3 regions of the Telluria sp. AC161 genome follow, and region 3 is predicted to be linked to each of the others. Evidence: predicted binding sites of a transcription regulator. Region 3 holds the regulator's gene; each other region holds the start of a gene.
What was found. The regulator sigma-54, encoded in region 3, starts transcription at its own class of promoters, with help from an activator protein. The targets are predictions, from matches to a motif close to TGGCANGNAANCTGCTTT.
Positions count from the first base shown of each region.

Region 1 (6,349 bases), 290 kb from region 3:
GCGAACGCCCGTTTTGCCTGTATTGCTAGCCCATACCACCATGTCAGAGATCTCCACCAAACCCTACCTGCTGCGCGCCATCTACGAATGGTGCACCGACAGTGGCTTTACGCCTTACCTCGCAGTCAAGGTCGATGGATCGACGACGGTGCCGATGGAATACGTCCGCAAGGGCGAGATCATCCTGAACATCAGCTTCGGCGCCACCTCGGCGCTGAAGATGGACAACGACGCAGTCCACTTCCGGGCACGCTTCAACGGCGTGTCGCGCGAAATCTACATCCCTGTGCACAATGTACTGGCGATTTATGCCAATGAAAATGGCCAGGGGATGGCGTTCGAAGTGGGTGCATTGCCTGCTGCGTCGTCGGATGGATCGGCGCCTGAAGTGGGTACGGCGCCTGCGGGGCCAGCGCTGTCGGCGGTGCCATCGAAGGGCGTGGATTCGCCGGTGGTGCCGGATACGGAAGTGTCTACTCCGCCGTCGGGTGGCGATGACGAGCCACCAAAGAAGGGTGGACGACCGACCCTCACGCGGATCAAATAGCGTATAATTCTTGCTCTAAAGATCACGCCGGCTTAGCTCATTTGGTAGAGCAGTTGATTTGTAATCATCAGGTGGCCAGTTCGAAACCGGCAGCCGGCACCAGTTAGTCAAGCAAAAGGCCCAATCCTCAGGATTGGGCCTTTTGCTTTCTGGGTGCCATGTAACTCGTGTATACCCGGCTTGAACAATCCAGGCGACGGATTAAGCGCTTTCACGCAGTGCATGGACGATCGAGGAGTCCAAATGGCGCTTGTCGACGACATAGCATGTGAAGGTGCAACGCAATCTCGCAAGCGCATAGAACGAGCCGGATATCCCCTGCCAGCCATACCAAGCAGCCGTTCACGCGAAATGGTCGAGGAAAGCCATTTCGGCGGATGACGGACTTACTTCAGCTCGCAAAAAATGGATATATCTGTCGAAAATACTTACATCCCAGTTGAAAGGCTTCTATAGCGCGTAATAACTGCTTGATTTTATTGAAACTACGAAAGTGGCCCAATTTGTGCTTAGCCTTAAAGTTCAATCTTGCGGTGGGTCAATATTGCAAGGTGCTCACAGATAATGCAATTACCCTTACTGGAAAATCAATGCCTAAGTTCTTGCGACATGTAATTCCTACGCTCTTTTCTGTGGCCTTGGCATGTTCTGCCGCTAGTAGCCATGCCGGTGAAATCCTGATTGACTTTGAAACCTTGCCAGGCATTGATGGCGTGCTCGGCACTGCGGACGATACGCCCTCCGGCAATTATCAATTGCAGCCATTGAGCAACCAGTACGAGCAAATCGGTCTGATGTTTAACCAAGGCACCTTGATGCAGGCTGATTTTTTCAATGGTGATCCATTGAATCACTTCATCAGCTCGACCAACCCGATTGGTTACTTCACTACCGCTGTGACTGGTATCAGCATCGACAGCTATTCGTACTGGGATGCTACGCTAACGGCCTATGGGCGCGACGGCAATGTGTTGACCTCCGACACCTTGACCAATCCGCTGGCTGGCAGTGCCTTCCTGCGCGGTGTTCTTTCAGTCACATCGAGCGAGTTAATTTTTGGATTCTCGATCTTGCCGAACAATCCAAACTACATCCTGAATCTGGATAATTTGCGCCTGACGACTGCCGAAGTGCCAGAACCCAGCCAGATCGCTTTGCTGGGCGCCGGACTTGCTCTGATAGCGGGCTTGCGCCGCCGGCGTCGCGCGTAAAGAAACTGCGAAGAACGTTACGCGACAGAACAGAAAATAATAGCCAATCCGAAATCGGTAGTCGGTACCAGCTTTCAAAAAGCCCACCCTTTCAGGCTGGGCTTTTTTTCTGGATCATCCCCGACGCCTGGTCCAGTTCACCATCCCGCGCATCCCACGTCTGCTGTATATCGAGCAACTCCGGCAGCGTCCTGTGAAACACCGCCACCAGCGCCGGATCGAAATCCGTCCCCGAGCGGCTATCCACATAGGCCACGATTTTGTCGACACCCCACGCTTCCTTGTACGGGCGCTTGATGCTCAGGGCATCGAACACGTCGGCGAGCGCCACCAGGCGCGCCGATAGGGGGATGGCCTCGCCGGCCAGGCCGGCCGGATAGCCGCTGCCATCCCACTTTTCGTGGTGATACAACGCCACCTCGGCGGCGAGCTGGAACACCTGTGCAGCGCTTTTGCTCAGGATGTCGTAGCCGATCTGCGGATGGGTTTTCATGATGGCCCACTCGGCGTCGTCCAGTGGACCGGGTTTGCGCAGGATGGACTGGGGAATCCCTATTTTGCCGGTGTCATGCATTGGCGCTGCCAGTTCGAGTTGCTCGCTGTCTTCGGCGCTCCACCCTGCTCCTTTGGCAAGCGCCTTTGCATAGGCGGCCATGCGCCAGATGTGCGCACCGGTATCGGTATCGTTGAAATGCCCTGCCTGGCCCAGCATCGAGATGGCCTCGCGGTAGCTCCTGGCCAGCAGTTCCGCGCGCACCTGAGATAAATGGCTGGCGACGCGCGCGCGCACGATCGGGGGCGACACGGGTTTCGTGATGTAGTCGACGCCGCCAGCAAAGAACCCGGCGGCTTCATTCACGGGGTCGGCGTACGCCGTTACGAAAATGACCTGGATGGTCCCGGTCGTATCGCTCTGCTTGATTTTAAGGCAAAGGTCGTAGCCGTTGATGTCGGGCAGACCGATGTCCAGTAACACCATGGCCGGTCGATGCTTGTGGAGCGCCGCCATGGTTTCGGCGCCGTTACGGGCAAACACCAGCGTGTAGTCATCGCTGAGCACCTTGCGCATCATGGCCAGGTTGGCGGGCTCATCGTCGACAAGTAAAATGACCGGGCGACTCATGGGCGGCTGCCATGCGCAATGGTCAGCGCGATTGATGTTGCGCGAGCGTGGCAGGCAAACAGGCCTGCCCGATCAACATAGATCCCGAGGTATCGTACACGTGGAAATATTTTCGAATTTCTCAACATGCCTCCGAAGCGTCATGCAACCGCCAGGTGCGGCAACCACCTTTTTCGCCGCTTGAAATATTAACTATTACTCTACACGAGGAAGAAAACCATGTGCGTTTTTTCCGCTTCGGTCGCTGCCCCAATCCGCAAGTTTAGTTTGACCGTCAATTGACCCGATGCTATAGTCAGGCAAAGCCAATGGTAACGTTTCCAACGTGCCAAAAAAACATGGCACTGAACGGAGACAAGATGGTCAAATCCCGCAACCTGGCAGCAGCCTGCGCATGGTTGTGCGCCGCTGCAGGTGCGCTGAGTATCGTGCTCGGTAGCGCGCCAGCCAGTGCGGCCGCACCGACAGCAGAAGTCATCCACTGGTGGACCTCCGGCGGCGAATCGAACGCCGTCAAGCAGGTCGCCCAGGCGTTTCGTGCTGCCGGCGGCGTGTGGATCGACAGCGCCATCGCGGGCGGCGACCAGTCGCGCGCCGTCACCATCAACCGCATCATTGGCGGCAATCCGCCGACCGCTGCGCAGTTCAACACCTCCAGGCAGTTCACCGACGTCATCGAGCAGAATATGCTCAACAACGTCGACGCCGTCGCGAAGGCCCAGGACTGGGACCGCATCCTGCCCGAGCCGCTGATCGACGTCATCAAGCACGATGGCCACTACTACGCGGTGCCGCTCAATATCCACATGCAGACGTGGATCTGGTACTCGAAAGCCGCCTTCAAGAAGGCCGGCATCACGCGTGAACCGGCGAGCATGCCCGAACTTTTCGCCGCGCTCGACAAACTGAAGGCCGCGGGTCTCATCCCGCTCGCCCACGGCGGCCAGTCGTGGCAGGAGACCGTGCTGTTCTCGGCTCTACTCGCCAATATTGGCGGGCGCGATCTGTACCTGAAAGTGATTCGCGACCGTGACCAGGCCACGATCCTCTCGCCCGCCTTTCGCGACGTGCTGCTGGCCTTCAAGCGCATGAAATCGTACGTCGATCCCGGCGCGCCGGGCCGCAACTGGAACGACGCCACCGCGCTGGTCATCAGCGGCCGTGCGGGCTTTCAGGTGATGGGCGACTGGGCCAAGGGCGAATTCACCAACGCCGGCCAGCTGCCCGGCCAGCACTACGGCTGCATCGCCGGCCTCAAGCCCGATACGCCCTACCTGATGCAAGGCGACGTCTTCGTTTTTCCGCGCACCGACAAGCCGGACGCCATCAAGGCCCAGCAACTGCTGGCGCAAGTCGTCTCGCAGCCCGCATTGCAGATCGCCTTCAGCAAGCTGAAAGGCTCGATCCCCGTGCGCCTGGATGCCCAGTCCAATGAGCTCGACCTGTGCGCGCAAAAGGGCGTGGCCATCATCAAGGACCGCACGCGCCAGGTCGGCGTGACCGAGGTCTATCTGACGCCCGACCAGAACGGCGCTATGCAGGACATCCTGACCGCGTACTGGAATATGGACACGCGCGTCGAGAAGGTCCAGCGCAGCATTGCCCGCGCCCTGAAGTACTGACGCCATGCACGCATCCCGACTCTCCCGGCACCTCAGTCCCCATATCGCCCTGCTGCCGATGGCGCTGACGGTGCTGCTGGCTTACGTCGGCGGCGCGCTGTGGACACTGCGCACGTCGTTCACGGCCTCGCGCACCTTCCCGTCCGATAAATTCATTGGCGTGGCGCAGTACGTGCGCCTGTTCGACAACGAGCGCTGGCTGCTCTCGCTGCATAATCTGGCCGTCTACGGCGCGGTGTTCATCGTCGCCTGCATGGTCATCGGTTTTCTGCTGGCCGTGTTCATCGACCAGAACGTCAAGGGCGAAGGCCTGCTGCGCACCGTGTTCCTGTATCCGTATGCGATGTCGTTCATCGCCACGGGCCTCGTGTGGCAATGGCTGCTGGCGCCCGGCAGCGGCATCGAAGGCGCCGTGCGCCAGCTGGGCTTCCCCGGTTTTTCGTTCGACTGGATCGTGCACCAGGACCTGGTGATCTACACCGTCGTCATCGCCACCGTATGGCAGGCTTCGGGGCTGGTCATGGCGCTGATGCTGGCCGGCCTGCGCGGCATCGATCCCGAGATCTACAAGGCTGCGCGGCTCGATGGCATTCCGGCCTGGCGCGTGTACCTGCAGATCGTGCTGCCGATGCTCGGCCCCACGGTGGCGACCGTGTTCCTGCTGCTCTCAACCGCCGTCGTCAAGCTGTTCGATGCCGTCGTCGCGATGACGCAGGGCGGACCCGGCATCGCCAGCGAAGTACCCGCCAAGTTCATCATGGACCATCTGTTCCTGCGCTCGAACATCGGCCTGGCATCGGCCGGCGCCGTGACGCTGCTGGTGCCGGTGCTGGCCCTGCTCGCGCCGTATGCGTATGCGCGCAGCCGCCGCGCGCGCCTGAACGGCGGGCACGCATGACAGCGCGCCTTTCGCCGGCCCGCATCGGCATCTACGCCTTTTTGCTGAGCGCCGCCCTGTTCTTTTTGCTGCCGCTGTACGTCATGGTCATCACGTCGTTCAAGCCGATGGCCGAGATCAGGATGGGCAATGTGTTCGCCCTGCCCGGCGTGGCCACGCTGGACCCGTGGCGCGCGGCCTGGGGCGCGGTCAGCCAGGGTTTCTGGAATTCGGTGGCGATCGCCGTCCCCAGCACCGTGATCCCGATCCTGCTTGGCGCGATCAACGGTTATGCACTGTCGTTCTGGCGCCCGCGCGGCGCGAACCTGCTGTTTGGCGTGCTGCTGGCCGGCGCCTTCATTCCGGTGCAGGTCATGATTTATCCGCTGGTGTGGATGATGGCGCATGCCGGCGTCTTCGGCTCGCTGCCGGCGATCGTCGTCGTGCACGTCATCTTCGGCATGCCGCTCATGACGCTGCTGTTCCGCAATTACTATGCGTCGGTGCCGCACGAGTTGTTCCAGGCCGCGCGCATCGATGGCGGCGGCTTCTGGCGCATCTTTTTGCAGGTGATGCTGCCAATGTCGCTGCCGATCATCGTGGTCGCTGCAATCATGCAGGTCACGGGCGTCTGGAACGATTACATCCTGGGCCTGGTGTTCGCCGGCCGCGAGAACCTGCCGATGACGGTGCAGCTCAATAACGTGATCAACACCACCACCGGCACCCGCATGTACAACGTGAACATGGCCGCCACCATCCTGACGGCCGCCGTGCCGCTGGTGATCTACTTCATCTCCGGACGCTGGTTCGTGCGCGGTATCGCCGCCGGCGCCGTGAAAGGCTGACCCTCATGTCGAATGTCCATCTGCGCAAACTGTGCATCACCCGCGGCAATAACGAGATCATCCGCGACCTCGATCTGGAAATCGCACCGGGCGAATTCTTGGTGCTGCTCGGCCCATCGGG
Region 1 is NZ_OZ409861.1:4,625,695-4,632,043, reverse strand. Features, by position in the region: gene ACZ0AJ_RS20615 (ClpXP protease specificity-enhancing factor) at 41-547, shown strand; tRNA gene ACZ0AJ_RS20610 (tRNA-Thr) at 574-649, shown strand; gene ACZ0AJ_RS20605 (PEP-CTERM sorting domain-containing protein) at 1,138-1,758, shown strand; gene ACZ0AJ_RS20600 (response regulator) at 1,850-2,881, opposite strand; gene ACZ0AJ_RS20595 (ABC transporter substrate-binding protein) at 3,241-4,503, shown strand; gene ACZ0AJ_RS20590 (carbohydrate ABC transporter permease) at 4,508-5,401, shown strand; gene ACZ0AJ_RS20585 (carbohydrate ABC transporter permease) at 5,398-6,228, shown strand; gene ACZ0AJ_RS20580 (ABC transporter ATP-binding protein) at 6,234-6,349, shown strand, end outside.
Region 1: ACZ0AJ_RS20605 (PEP-CTERM sorting domain-containing protein) is a predicted target of sigma-54. The motif match lies at 1,042-1,059, and genes of this name have one in related genera.

Region 2 (6,349 bases), 1.3 Mb from region 3:
GTCAGTCTGGCCAACGGTCGCACCCAGCTTGACCACCCGCGCTATAACAACACGTCGGCCGTGGTGCAGCTGCGCCAGCCCCTGTTCAATATGGACGCCATCCAGCGCTTTCGCCAGGGCAAGGTCCAGACCGAGCAGGGCGCCGAGCAGTTCAAGGCCGACACCAATGAAGTAGCGGTGCGCGTCGTGACCGCTTATCTCGACGCCTTGTTCGCGGAAGACCAGCTCGCACTCGCACGCGTGCAACGTGACGTGTATCTGGAACAGCAAAAGGTCAACTCGCGCCTGTTCGCAAACGGCGAGGGCACCAAGACCGACAGTCTCGAGACAAAGGCCCGGCTCGACCTGGCCGAAGCCCAGCTGATCGAATCGCAGGACAATGCCAAGGCCCAGCGTGAAGTGCTCGAAGGCATCATCGGCGGCGACGCGGGAGGGCTGGAGCAACTGGCCGAAGGATTTCGCGTTGGCACGCTGACCCCGGGATCGTTCGAGGAGTGGAGCGCACTGGCGCTCAAGAACAACAAGGAATTGTCGGCTGCGCGCCTGGCGGTGGAAAACGCCCGCCTGGAAATCGGCCGCATCAAGGCTGGACATCTTCCACGCGTGGATTTTGTCGCCGCCTACAGCAAGGGCGATAACGAAACGATCAACACGCTGGGACAGGACATCACCAACCGCAGTCTCGGTGTGCAGGTGACCATTCCGATCTATAGCGGCGGCGCAGTCAATGCGCAGACGCGCCAGGTGGCGGCGAACTACGCGCGCGTACAGTCCGAGGTCGATGCCCGGACCGACAAGCTGATGGTTGACCTGCGCCGCGCCCACAGCCTGGTCGTGAGCAGCGGCCGCAAAGTCGATGCGCTCGCGGCAGCGGTGGATTCGTCCAAGCTCCTGATGACGGCGACCGAGCAAAGCATCAAAGGCGGCGTGCGCATCAATCTTGATTTGCTCAATGCGCAGCAACAGCTGTTTACCAATCAGCGCGATCTGGCGCAGGCCCGGTATGCCTATCTGGTCGGAATTTTGCGCATGCGCGCGCTGACCGGTACGGTGTCAGTGCAGGATGTGCGCGAGGTTGCTGCGTACTTCCGGTAACCGCAGGATTCGCGGACAGGCCAGCCGTTCGGGTCAGCCGCGAATGACCGACTATTTCGATCCAGTAACGCTACAATAAACCTCTTAGACAAGAGGGCAGGCATGCAATCGCTGAACATCCAATACAACCCGCGCATTGACCAACTGCGCTGGCTTGCTGCCACCCTTGTCTTCCTGTTCCACTTTCATCTCGAATACCGCGGCCTGGGCGGCACCGGCCTGAGCAGCTCATGGGGCGCCCTGATCATTGAAGGTCATACCGGCGTCGGCCTGTTCTTCACACTGTCGGGCTTCCTGTTCATGCTGATCGCGCTGCACCAGCGTCAGATTGTGTATGCGGACTTCCTGCGCAACCGCATCCTGCGCATCCTGCCGCTGTATCTCGTGATTTTCCTGGTCGCTACCTCGATCGGCCGGGACAAGTTTCAGCCGGCCGATCTGCTCTACCTGTTCGCGACCAACCTGGGCCTGGCGCCAACCTCCGGCACGCCGATCACCGGGGCCGCCTGGACGATTTCGCTCGAGTTCCTGTTCTATCTGGTGTTTCCGTTTCTTGCGCGCTTCGCGATGGACAGTGGCATGCGCTATCTGGCCGGGTGGCTGATTTTGCTGCTGTTTTTCAAGGCGGCCGCTTTCACCGTCAACACCAACAGCACGCTCATGTATTTCAGCACGTTCGTCGGCCGCTTCGACCAGTTCATTATCGGCATGATCGCCGCCATGGCGTATGCGCGTTACACGGCGCAATTGCGTCGCTTCGCGCCGTTGCTCACGCTGACCAGCGTGGCGCTGGTGATGTGGGATACGGCGCTGATGCACCGTGTGGCCAGTTTCGGCAGCAATCCACATTCGGCGTTCTGGATTATCTGGTCGTTTATTGAAAGCGCGGGCTGGGCGTTGGTAATCCTGGGCTGGACTTCGCTTGCGCTGCGTTTGCCGGCGCTTGTCGAGCGCGTGCTGGCCCACGGCGGCAAGATCAGCTTCTCGTTCTATCTGCTCCACATGGCGCTATTGCATACGCTGGCGACGCAGGTCGGGACGGTGCGTCCGTTCGGTATCGGCTGGCTGGATGTGGTATTCATGCTCACCGTGACGTATGGTGCCACCTGGGCTCTGGCCACGCTCAGCTATCACATCATCGAAGAGCCGTTCCTGCGCATGCGCCGCAGTTACGGGGCAGCGCGTCACGAGGCAAAGGAAACGCTCAAGGCGTAGCGCCAGTCCGCTTCGGCAGGCTGATGTCGGCGCCGACAATAAGGATGACGCCCGGGCCTGGCTGGAGTAGTATCATTTTATTATTAGCCTGAGAGAGCCTCAACATGGCCGTCAATACAGTCGGAGTCCAACAACTTTATGTTGCCTACTTTGGCCGGCCGGCCGACCCAGCCGGGCTCGAGTATTGGGTGAATACGCTCGGCAGCGGTGCCACGCTGGCCGATATCTCGCGATCGTTTGCCGCTGCCGAGGAATACCGTGACAACTACAGCCACATGGACAGCCGCACCGTGGTCACCAAGATTTACGACCACCTGTTCGGGCGCGAAGCAGAAGCCGCTGGCGTCGATTATTGGGCCAGCCTGATGGACAGGGGCGTCATCGCGATCGACGACGCAGTCAGGGAAATTGCAGAGGCGGCGGTCGGCACCGATGCGGTCGCCTTTAACGGCAAGGCGGCTGCCGCCACTGTCTTCACGCTGCGCCTCGATACGCCCAACGAAGTGGCAGCCTACAGCCGCGATGCGGGGTTAGAGCTGGCCATGGAATTTCTTGCCACCGTCAAGGATGTGAAGACTGCGCTCGATGCGACCGACCCGGTCGTCGTCGATACGTGGATCGCACGCATCGTGGGCGCCGACGGCACCGCCATCGACGATGTGGGCCTGATCGGCGTGGCGCCGCTGGCGTGAATCAGGCCGCGGCCTCGCCGGCTGCTGCCTGGCCAGCGCTGTTGCTGCCGATGCAGTGCGGGCACGACACCTCATACACATAATCAGGCGATAACTGCTGGCGCGGCGTTACCACGGCGCGGCAGGCGAAGCACTGCACGGTTTCGGTCGGCTCGAGCTTCGGATTGAGCGCGGTGCGGTAGTCGAACACGAAGCAGTCGCCCGTATAGTGCGCGCCGCCGACGTCCTCGAAGTACTTCAGGATGCCGCCCTCGAGCTGGTACACACGCTCGTAGCCGATTTCCTTCATGTGGATCGCCGCTTTTTCGCAGCGGATGCCGCCGGTGCAGAAGGTCACCACTGTCTTGCCAGCCAGCGCATCGCGGTGCTGCGCCGCGACTTCGGGAAACTCGGTGAACTTGTCGATGCGGTAATCAAGCGTGTTCTCGAACGTGCCGACGTCGACTTCAAAGGCATTGCGCGTTTCCATCATCACGACCTCGACGCCGTCGTCATCGTGGCCCTGGTCGAGCCAGCGCTTGAGCGTGACGGGATCGACTGCCGGCGCCCGGCCCAGTTCGGGCTTGATCAGCGGCATGCGCATCGTGATGATCTCTTTCTTGATCTTGACCAGCATGCGCTTGTGCGACTGTTCGGTCGACAGGCTTTCTTTCCACGTCAGGTCGGCCAGGCGGGCGTCGCTGCGCACCCAGTCCAGGTACGTGTCGATGTGCTCGCGCGTACCCGACAAGAACATATTGATGCCTTCCGGTGTGAGCAGCACCGTGCCCTTCAGGGCAAGCTCGTTGCACAGCGCCTGGTACTGCGGGCGCAGGCTTTCCAGATCGTCGAGCGTGACAAATTTGTAGGCGGCGATGTTGACGTACTGTTGTGCGGAGGACATGGCGATAAAGAAGAAAAGCGGTGAACGAACAGGTCGATATTATAAGTCAGCCAGCCCCGCCAACCACCAGGTAAGCGCCATATGCTTGTCGGATAGATTTACACGATTGCACCAGAGCATTGATGCGTATCAAATAAGTCATTGATTTTAATGGTAAGCACTTAGCTGGCATCAAGCTTGCTTATAGGGGGCAGTGCTGTTCAAACTTTGATCTACTAGGAAAACAACAATGATCCGTAATATCGCTCTGCTGGCCCTTTCGCTGACTGCCGGTGCCGCTTCGGCCGCTACCATTCCTTCGACGCTGACCTTCAACTCGGACAGCAACACTGCCTACACCAACGTGATGCCGGCAGCCCAGAGCGGCAGCGTGCTGATCGACTTCAACTTCACCTACACCGGCGCCACGGTTGACAGCAACGATTTCGTGGCTCTGTGGTTCGGCAACTCGAACAACACGTCCGAAGCCTACAAAGGCCCGAACGTCGGCTTCAAGGCAAACTGCGGCACGGGTGGCAGCTGCACCAACGACCTGTTCGCACGCCTGGGCGGCGAGGGTGGTCCTTTCATGCCTAACAGCAATCTGGTTGCAGGCACCACCTACAACATCTTTGCGAACCTGTACAAGGCCGCTGGCTCGACGACCTACAACCGTTTCGACATGTGGCTCAATGCAACGGCTGAAGAAAAGTCGTCGCTGACCGGCGCCGATCTGATGGCAACCGGTAACTCGAACCTGACGTCGTTCAACGCGATCGGCATTCGCACCCTGGGTCTGGACAAAGGCCTGACCGTGAACGTGAACAATCTGAACGTCACCGGCCTCGAGGCTGAAGTGCCTGAGCCAAGCAGCGTTGCCCTGATGGGTCTGGCGCTGGCTGGCCTGGCATTCACCCGTCGCAACAAGCGCGGCTAATTGCCGCACGGCGCGCCGGCATACTGGCGCGTTGCTGACAGCACATCAAAAACGTCGTTCCTGCGCAGGCAGGAACGACGTTTTTGCGTTAACAACACACCGTGCCGGATGGTCGCGCAAGGTCGCCATATGCGGCCCGGATAGGCCGTGCTAGAGTGCCTCGCATTGCTCCATCACCGACAGGAACGCCATGCACGACTGGTCCGAAGGCTATATGACCGAGTTAGCCTATACCTACGGCTACTATCCCGAACTCAACCCATTGCGTGCACGTCTGGCCCTGTTAGAAGAGGGCATTGTTCCTCCGGATATCCAGACCGCTTGCGAGCTGGGCTTTGGCCAGGGCATGAGCATCAATATTCATGCGGCCGCCAGCGGCGCGGCCTGGCATGGCACCGATTTCAATCCGGCCCAGGTCGGTTTTGCGCGCGAGCTGGCGCAGGACTTGCCGCTGGCAGCCAATTTGTCCGACGAGGCCTTCGAGGCGTATTGCCAGCGCGCCGATCTGCCGCAGTTCGATTTCATCGCGCTGCACGGCATCTGGAGCTGGGTGTCGGATGCCAACCGCCGCGTGATCGCCAGCTTCATCGAACGCAAGCTCAAGGTGGGCGGTGTCGTCTACGTCAGCTACAACACCCAGCCCGGCTGGGCCGCGACCGGACCGCTGACCGAGTTGATGGCCGGCTTCGACGCAGCCCTCAATCCACCCGGCATCGGCCCCGCGGCGCGCATCGACGCGGCGCTCGACTTTGTCGACGGGCTGCTCGCGAGCGGGGCGTTGTACGGCAAGGTCAATCCCGAGGTGGCCGAGCACCTCAAGCGTCTGCGCAGCCAGGACCCGCGCTATCTGGCACACGAATATTTCAACCGCGACTGGCAGCCGATGCCGTTCGCGCAGATGCGCACCTGGATGGAAGGTGCGCGGCTGAGCTACGCCACGTCGGCCCAGTTCATCGACCACGTGCCGATGCTGAACCTGACCGCGCAGCAACAGGATGTGCTCGCCGCGATTCCGGACGCCGGTTTTCGCGAGTCGGCGCGCGACTTCATCGTCAACCGCCTGTTCCGGCGCGATTACTGGGTGCGCGGCGCGCGCCCGCTGGCGCCAGCCGACCGCACCGAGCGCCTGCGCGCCATGCGCGTGGTGCTGGCCACGCCGGCCGCCAGGGTCAAGCTCAAGGTCAGCGGCGCGCTGGGCGAAGCGAACCTGCACGAAGAGGTTTACCGCCCGATCCTCGATGCGCTGGCCGACCACCGGCCGCACAGCCTGGGCGAACTCGAAATCACGCTGGCCCCGTACGGCGCGACGCTGGCCGGGATCGTCGAGGCGGTCATGCTGCTGACCGGCGCCGGCAACCTGCACCCGGCCCAGGCCGACGAGGCAATCGCTGATGCCAGGGCCGGCGCGCTGCTCCTCAACGCTCGCCTGTGCGCCATGGCGCGCTACGCCGAAGATGTCGGTTGCCTGGCCTCGCCGGTGACGGGCGGCGGCTTCCCGGTGCGCCGCATCGACCAGCTGTTTCTGCTGGCGCGCAGCAGTGGTGCGGC
Region 2 is NZ_OZ409861.1:3,591,973-3,598,321, reverse strand. Features, by position in the region: gene ACZ0AJ_RS16025 (TolC family outer membrane protein) at 1-1,095, shown strand, start outside; gene ACZ0AJ_RS16020 (acyltransferase family protein) at 1,198-2,310, shown strand; gene ACZ0AJ_RS16015 (DUF4214 domain-containing protein) at 2,415-3,002, shown strand; gene ACZ0AJ_RS16010 (sulfurtransferase) at 3,004-3,885, opposite strand; gene ACZ0AJ_RS16005 (PEP-CTERM sorting domain-containing protein) at 4,115-4,801, shown strand; gene ACZ0AJ_RS16000 (methyltransferase regulatory domain-containing protein) at 4,992-6,349, shown strand, end outside.
Region 2: ACZ0AJ_RS16005 (PEP-CTERM sorting domain-containing protein) is a predicted target of sigma-54. The motif match lies at 4,052-4,069, and genes of this name have one in related genera.

Region 3 (6,349 bases):
CAACGCGGGTACGACAGGGGACGCCACCCCAGTAGCGGATATATCGGCTGACACCTGGCAAGCTACGCTCGGTACAAATTTGACGGGTTCTTTTCTTGGTGCGAAGTACCAGCTGCCCGCAATGATAAAACGAGGCGGTGGTTCGATCATTTTCACGTCGACATTCGTCGGAAGCACGGTGGGTTTTCCAGGAATGGGGGCGTACGCTGCCAGTAAAGCAGGACTGATCGGTCTGATGCAAGTCATCGCCGTCGAATATGGCATGCACGGTATTCGCGCCAATGCTTTACTCCCCGGGGGAACCGATACACCGATGGGTCGAGCGACCGCCAATACACCTGAGGCACTGGCTTTTGTAAAAGGCTTGCACGCCCTCAAACGTATTGCACTACCGGAGGAAATCGCCCGCTCGGCACTTTATATTGCTTCTGATGCCTCCAGCTTCAGCACTGGCTCGACGCTGTTGGTGGATGGTGGCGTGTCGATCAACCGCACGTAATAGAAGAAATGCCAGTGACACCAATATCTCTGATGAATGCCGCAGTCGTGTCAGATCGGACCGATCACCTTCCCACCGGTGTAGTACACGTAGGTCAGCGGCCCGCCGAGGGTAATTTCCGATTCCTTCTTGCCCCATCTGGCACGCTTGAATGCAAGGCAGGCGGTAGCGCCGGGGTTATGGCCGAAGCGTTCTGACACGAACGCGTCTCTCCCGGTAAAGTCGAGAATGATGAATTGCTTGACGCAGTTCGCCACGGGCCCCAGCAACACCACCATGCGGCGGATTTTCGGCCGGTCGGCCTGGCCGGCGATCTTCGCTTCGTACTCTGTCGAACCTGGCTTCAAGTCTTCGATCATCAGCGACAGCGCACTACCCTGGGCATCCTTCTCGTCCTTGATCGCCAAGAGCGGCTTGCCACTCAGCGTGATCGTGCGTGCATCCGCGCCGGGTTTGCCATCAGCGGCAACGAACTTCAGCTCGCCCAGCCTGGTCGGATACGAATACATCGCCAGTGTTTGCTCCTGCACGACAGCCTTGACCGTTTGCATAGTGCCATCAGCTGCCTGCAGCTTGCTGCTCGCGACCATCGACAACAACAGGAATAGTCTGACTATTTTCATTGACTGGCTCTGCTTTTAACGTACTGCGACCGCCACATTATTTCAGCACCGGTGCCGCATCCACGATCCGCACATCATGCATCTGGTGCAGATACGATTCCAGATACCCCTTGTGCGACGCGCCGACGATGACCAGCATGCGCTGACCGGGCCGCATGCCCAGCACGCCCCGGATATTGGCCGCCATGCGCAGGTTGCGCGTTTCCCAGTAACCCACGTACTGGCGGCCGAAGCGCTGCACTGACGGCTCGTTGAGCGCCGCGCCGAAGTCGCTGCGGTAGACCAAAGCCGCCTGGCCAGGTGCATTGTCGGCGCGGTACATCGCCAGCACGCCTTCGGCACTGGCAAGCAAGCCCTCCTGCGCCTTGTCCACCGCCGTGCGCTGCTTCGTGGCCGGGTTGTCCCACGCTTTCATCAGCGCATCGCCAAACGCCTTCTCGTCTCCCGTCGCGCTATCGGCGGTGTGGTCGTCCATCGCATACAGGCGTTCAAGGCCAAGCCGGACGGCCAGGCGCGCACCGATCATCAGGCTTTCGTCGCGCCTGGTTTCCAGCTTCACGAGTACGCCGACCAGTGCAGCGTCCAGGCCGTCGCCGGCACGGCGCTCGGCCTCGGGCAGGCGCAGCCACTGCACCAGGGCCGATGCCTCCTCGCCGCCAGCAAAGAACAGCGCCGCCAGATGCCGGCGCTGCGCCGGGGTCGGCGCGTCAGGCCAGGCAGCCAGCAAGGCGTCGGCAGCCTCGGTCGCCGCCGCGACATCCAGCCCCGTGGCCAGCCGTGCCGGTGCGGGATCCCAACAATAGGAATCGATCGAGTCCTTGTAGCGTGCCGGGTAGCGTCGCATGAAGTCGCACTGCGGCCCGGATACCGCCTCGATCGCGATCGCCTGCGGCTTCCATGCGGCCAGGCGCTCGTTCAACAACGTCAGGCTGGCGGCCTGGAAGGTTTTCGGCAACTGCGACAGATGGGGCGAGCCCAATACCAGCACCTCATTGGCAGGCCCGGAGGCCGGCCCCTTGAATGCGCTCGCATTGAAGTCAGGCTGCCAGGCCTGGGCCGCGGCGCTGCCGCACAAGGTCATCGATAGCAGCAAGGCGGTCATACGCATCGGGGGTCCTCATCGGTTCATGAAGCCACGATGTTTGCACCGCCTGCGCGAAAAGTCACGCGCAAACGGATATGCACGTAGAGGCTTACGCGAGATGGCGCAGCGGGTGCGCATGCGCCGGCCACACCGGCGCGAAGAAGTGCGCCACCATCGCGTCGGTCACGAGGTCGAGCGACGGCGGATTCCATTGCGGCGCATTGTCCTTGTCGATGACGAGCGCGCGCACGCCTTCGAGTACCTCACCATGTTCGAAGTTGCGGCGCACGAGCGAGCGCTCCAGGCGCAGACAGTCAGCGACATCGAGTGACGCGCCGCGCAGCAGCAGCTCGCGCGTCACGCACATCATCAACGGCGAGCGCTGACGCATTGCATTCAATGCCTTCTGCGCGAATGGCGTGTCTTCACCCTCGAGCGATGCCATGATCGCCGCCACCGAGTCCGCGCCAAAGTGCGCATCGATGCGCGTGCGGTTGGCCTGCAATTCACTCTCGCCGGCATGCTGGCTGGCGAATGCGCGGATCGCCGCCGGCAGATCCGCGCCCGGCGTCACCTCAATCAGCGCGTGCAATGCCGCCAGATCGGTGCCCGGTACGACCACGTCGGCCAGGCCCACGTACAGCGCGTCGGCCGCGCCGATCGTCAGGCCGGTCAAGCCCAGGAACATTCCCAACTGCCCCGGCGCGTGCGACAGGAAATGGCTGCCGCCGACATCGGGGAACAAGCCGATATTCACCTCTGGCATTGCCATCTTCGTGCGCTCGGTGACGATGCGCAGGCCGCAATCGGGCCCGCCCTGCGCGATGCCCATGCCGCCGCCCATGACCACGCCATCCATCAGCGCGATGTACGGTTTCGGATAAAAATGGATCAGGTGATTCAGCGCGTATTCTTCGGTGAAGAAATCCTCGAGCAGTGCGCTGCCGCCTTGCGGCGAGGCGTTGCCGACGTCGTGGAAGAAGCGGATATCGCCGCCCGCGCACAGCGCTTTTTCGCTGCTGCTGGTGATCACGACCGCATCGACCGCAGCGTCAAGCTGCCAGTCGAGCAGGATCGCGGTCAGCGCGCGCACCATGTCCAGCGACAGCGAATTGAGCGCCTTGGGACGGTCGAGGGTGATGATGCCGGTGCGGTTGGCGATGCGGGTCAGGACGTGTTCGGACATGGCGTGATCCATCGAAAGGAAACACGTATTTTACCGGCAGCGGGATGCAAAAAGGGCGTCCCGAAAAGACGCCCCTGGCGGTGGTGACCTGCGCTCGATCAGGCGGCAGCGACGTCTGCTTCGTCGACGTCCAGGCGTTTGATCGCTGTGCGGTTATGGTCTTTGAGCATCTGCTTGTGCTTCAGAATTTGTCGATCCAGTTTATCCATCAACATGTCGATCGCGGCATACAGGTCTTGTGCGACGCTCGCCACGTGCAGGGTCTTGCCCGACACCTGGACATTGATTTCAGCTTTTTGCCTTTTTTCTTTTTCAGTGAGGTTATCGACGGCCAGGAAGACGTGGGTATCTATGACTTGATCGAAATGGCGAATAATGCGTTCCAGCTTATTCTGAACGTATTCACGGATGGCAGGGGTTACTTCGAGATGGTGACCACTGATGGTGAGGTTCATACACACTCCTTTGAAGATGTCACGTCGCTTGCACCACACAGGAGCTGAAGGCACAGACTGTATGAGCGGCGTTGTTACAAGGCTTTGCGGAGACTGACGGGGGGGATCTTGAGCGCTTCACGGTATTTTGCGACCGTCCTGCGCGCAATGACCATGCCTTGTTCCCCGAGCATTTCCGCGATCTTGCTGTCGGATAATGGATTCTTAGGGTCTTCTGCTCCTGTCAATTGTGCGATGAGCGCACGGATTGCCGTTGAGGATGCTTCGCCTCCCGCTTCGGTGGCAACGTGGCTACCGAAGAAATACTTCAACTCGAACATGCCGTGCGGGGTCAGCATGTATTTCTGGGTTGTGACACGAGAGATGGTGCTCTCGTGCAGACCTAGTGTATCAGCTATCTCGCGCAAAACAAGGGGCCGCATGGCAACCGCGCCGTGGCTGAAAAAGTTGCGCTGGCGCTCGACAATCGCCTCGGCCACACGCAGGATCGTGTCGAAACGCTGGCGCATATTCTTGATGAGCCACTTCGCCTCTTGCATCTGCGCGCCCATCTGGCTCTCGCTGCGGCCCTGCTTGAGCATGGTCGCGTACAGGCTGTTGACGCGCAGGCGCGGCATCACGTCCTGGTTCAGCGTGACCGCCCAGCCGTTCTTGGCGCGCCGCACGATCACGTCCGGCACCACGTAATCCGACACGTTCGACGCGAACGCGGCGCCCGGATGCGGATTGCACTGGCGGACCACGGCCTGCACTTCGCGCAGGTCTTCGTCGTCGCAATCGAGCGCTTTTTTCAGCTTGCTGTATTCGCGCTGCGCGAACCAGGTCAGGTAGCCTTCGACGATCTTCAGGGCCATGCGGCGCGTGACCATCGGCACGCCCGGCATGCGCCGGATCTGCAGCGCCAGGCATTCGGCCGCGCTGCGCGCGCCCACGCCCACCGGGTCCATGCTCTGCACCATCGCCAGCGCGCAGCGCAGTTCGTCGAGATCGACCTCGAGTTCTTCGGGCAGCCGCGCGTGGATGTCGTCGAGCGGTTCTTCCAGGTAGCCGTTGTCGTCCAGCGCGTCGATCACCAGTTCGGCCAGTGCGCGGTCGCGGGTGGACAGCAGCGTTTCGCGCACCTGTTCCATCAGGTGTTCGCGCAGCGTGATGGCGCACGCCTCCAGCTGCGGGCGGCCGTCTTCGTCGTCGCTGCTGCTACTGCTGCCAGAGGATGCGCCGCTGCCTTCGCTCCAGTCGGTGTCGGGCCGGTCGCCATCGATCGCGCCGCCTTCAGCGCCCTCGCCCTCGGCCGGCGCGCTACCCTCGCCTTCGGCCTGCTGGCCCGGCGCCGGCGGCGCCTCGCCCTGTGCCGGCGCATTGTTGATCGCCCCATCGCCCAGCAAGCGCACCGAATGATCGAGCGGATCGTCGAGCCTTTCGAGCAGCGGGTTATCGCCCAGTATCTGCTCGATCTCCTGATGCAGTTCGAGCGTCGACAGCTGCAGCAACCGGATCGATTGCTGCAGCTGTGGCGTGAGCGCCAGGTGCTGCGAAGTGCGGAGCTGAAGGGACTGTTTCATCAATTGAGTATGGCTTACATGCGGAAATGTTCACCGAGGTACACGCGCCGTACCGACTCGTCGGCGATGATATCGTCGGGGCGGCCGGATGCAAGCACCGCGCCCTGATTGATGATGTAGGCGCGGTCGCAGATGCCAAGCGTCTCGCGGACATTGTGGTCGGTGATCAGGACGCCGATCTTGCGCTCCTTGAGGAAGCGCACGATGCGCTGGATCTCGATCACGGCGATCGGATCGACGCCGGCAAACGGTTCATCGAGCAGCACGAAGCGCGGGTTGGTGGCCAGTGCGCGCGCGATCTCCACGCGGCGCCGCTCACCGCCCGACAGCGACAGCGCCGGGTTCTCGCGCAGCTTCTCGATCTGCAGGTCGGCCAGCAAGGTATCGAGGCGGTCGCTGATCTCGGTTTTGGTCAGCGACTTGCCGTTGACCTTCTGCAGTTCGAGCACGGCGCGGATGTTTTCTTCCACCGTCAGCTTGCGAAACACCGACGCTTCCTGCGGCAGGTACGACAGGCCGAGCACCGCGCGGCGATGGATCGGCAGGCTGGTGATGTCGGTGCCGTTGATGCTGATCGAGCCGGCGTCCGACGGCACCAGGCCGACGATCATGTAGAACGAAGTGGTCTTGCCGGCGCCGTTCGGGCCCAGCAAACCTACTACTTCGCCGCATTCGACGTCGAGCGACACATCGCGCACGACCAGGCGCTTGCCATAGCTTTTCTGCAGGCCCTTGACGACCAGTGTGCTGCGATCGTTCAGTTCCGTCATTGCGTGCCTCCGGCCGGCGCACGCTTGGGCGCCAGGATCAGCGTACCGCGTCCGCCGCCAACCTTGCTCTCGCCGCTGGCGTCATTGCGCACGGCGACGACTTCCTTGCGGTTGTCGTACGAGATGAACGGACCGGTCATCTGGTTGGTCATCCGTTCGTTTTCGAGTTC
Region 3 is NZ_OZ409861.1:4,920,421-4,926,769, reverse strand. Features, by position in the region: gene ACZ0AJ_RS21925 (SDR family oxidoreductase) at 1-499, shown strand, start outside; gene ACZ0AJ_RS21920 (hypothetical protein) at 550-1,122, opposite strand; gene ACZ0AJ_RS21915 (DUF5694 domain-containing protein) at 1,160-2,230, opposite strand; gene ACZ0AJ_RS21910 (enoyl-CoA hydratase/isomerase family protein) at 2,316-3,392, opposite strand; gene hpf (ribosome hibernation-promoting factor, HPF/YfiA family) at 3,491-3,847, opposite strand; gene ACZ0AJ_RS21900 (RNA polymerase factor sigma-54) at 3,922-5,409, opposite strand; gene lptB (LPS export ABC transporter ATP-binding protein) at 5,424-6,179, opposite strand; gene lptA (lipopolysaccharide transport periplasmic protein LptA) at 6,176-6,349, opposite strand, start outside.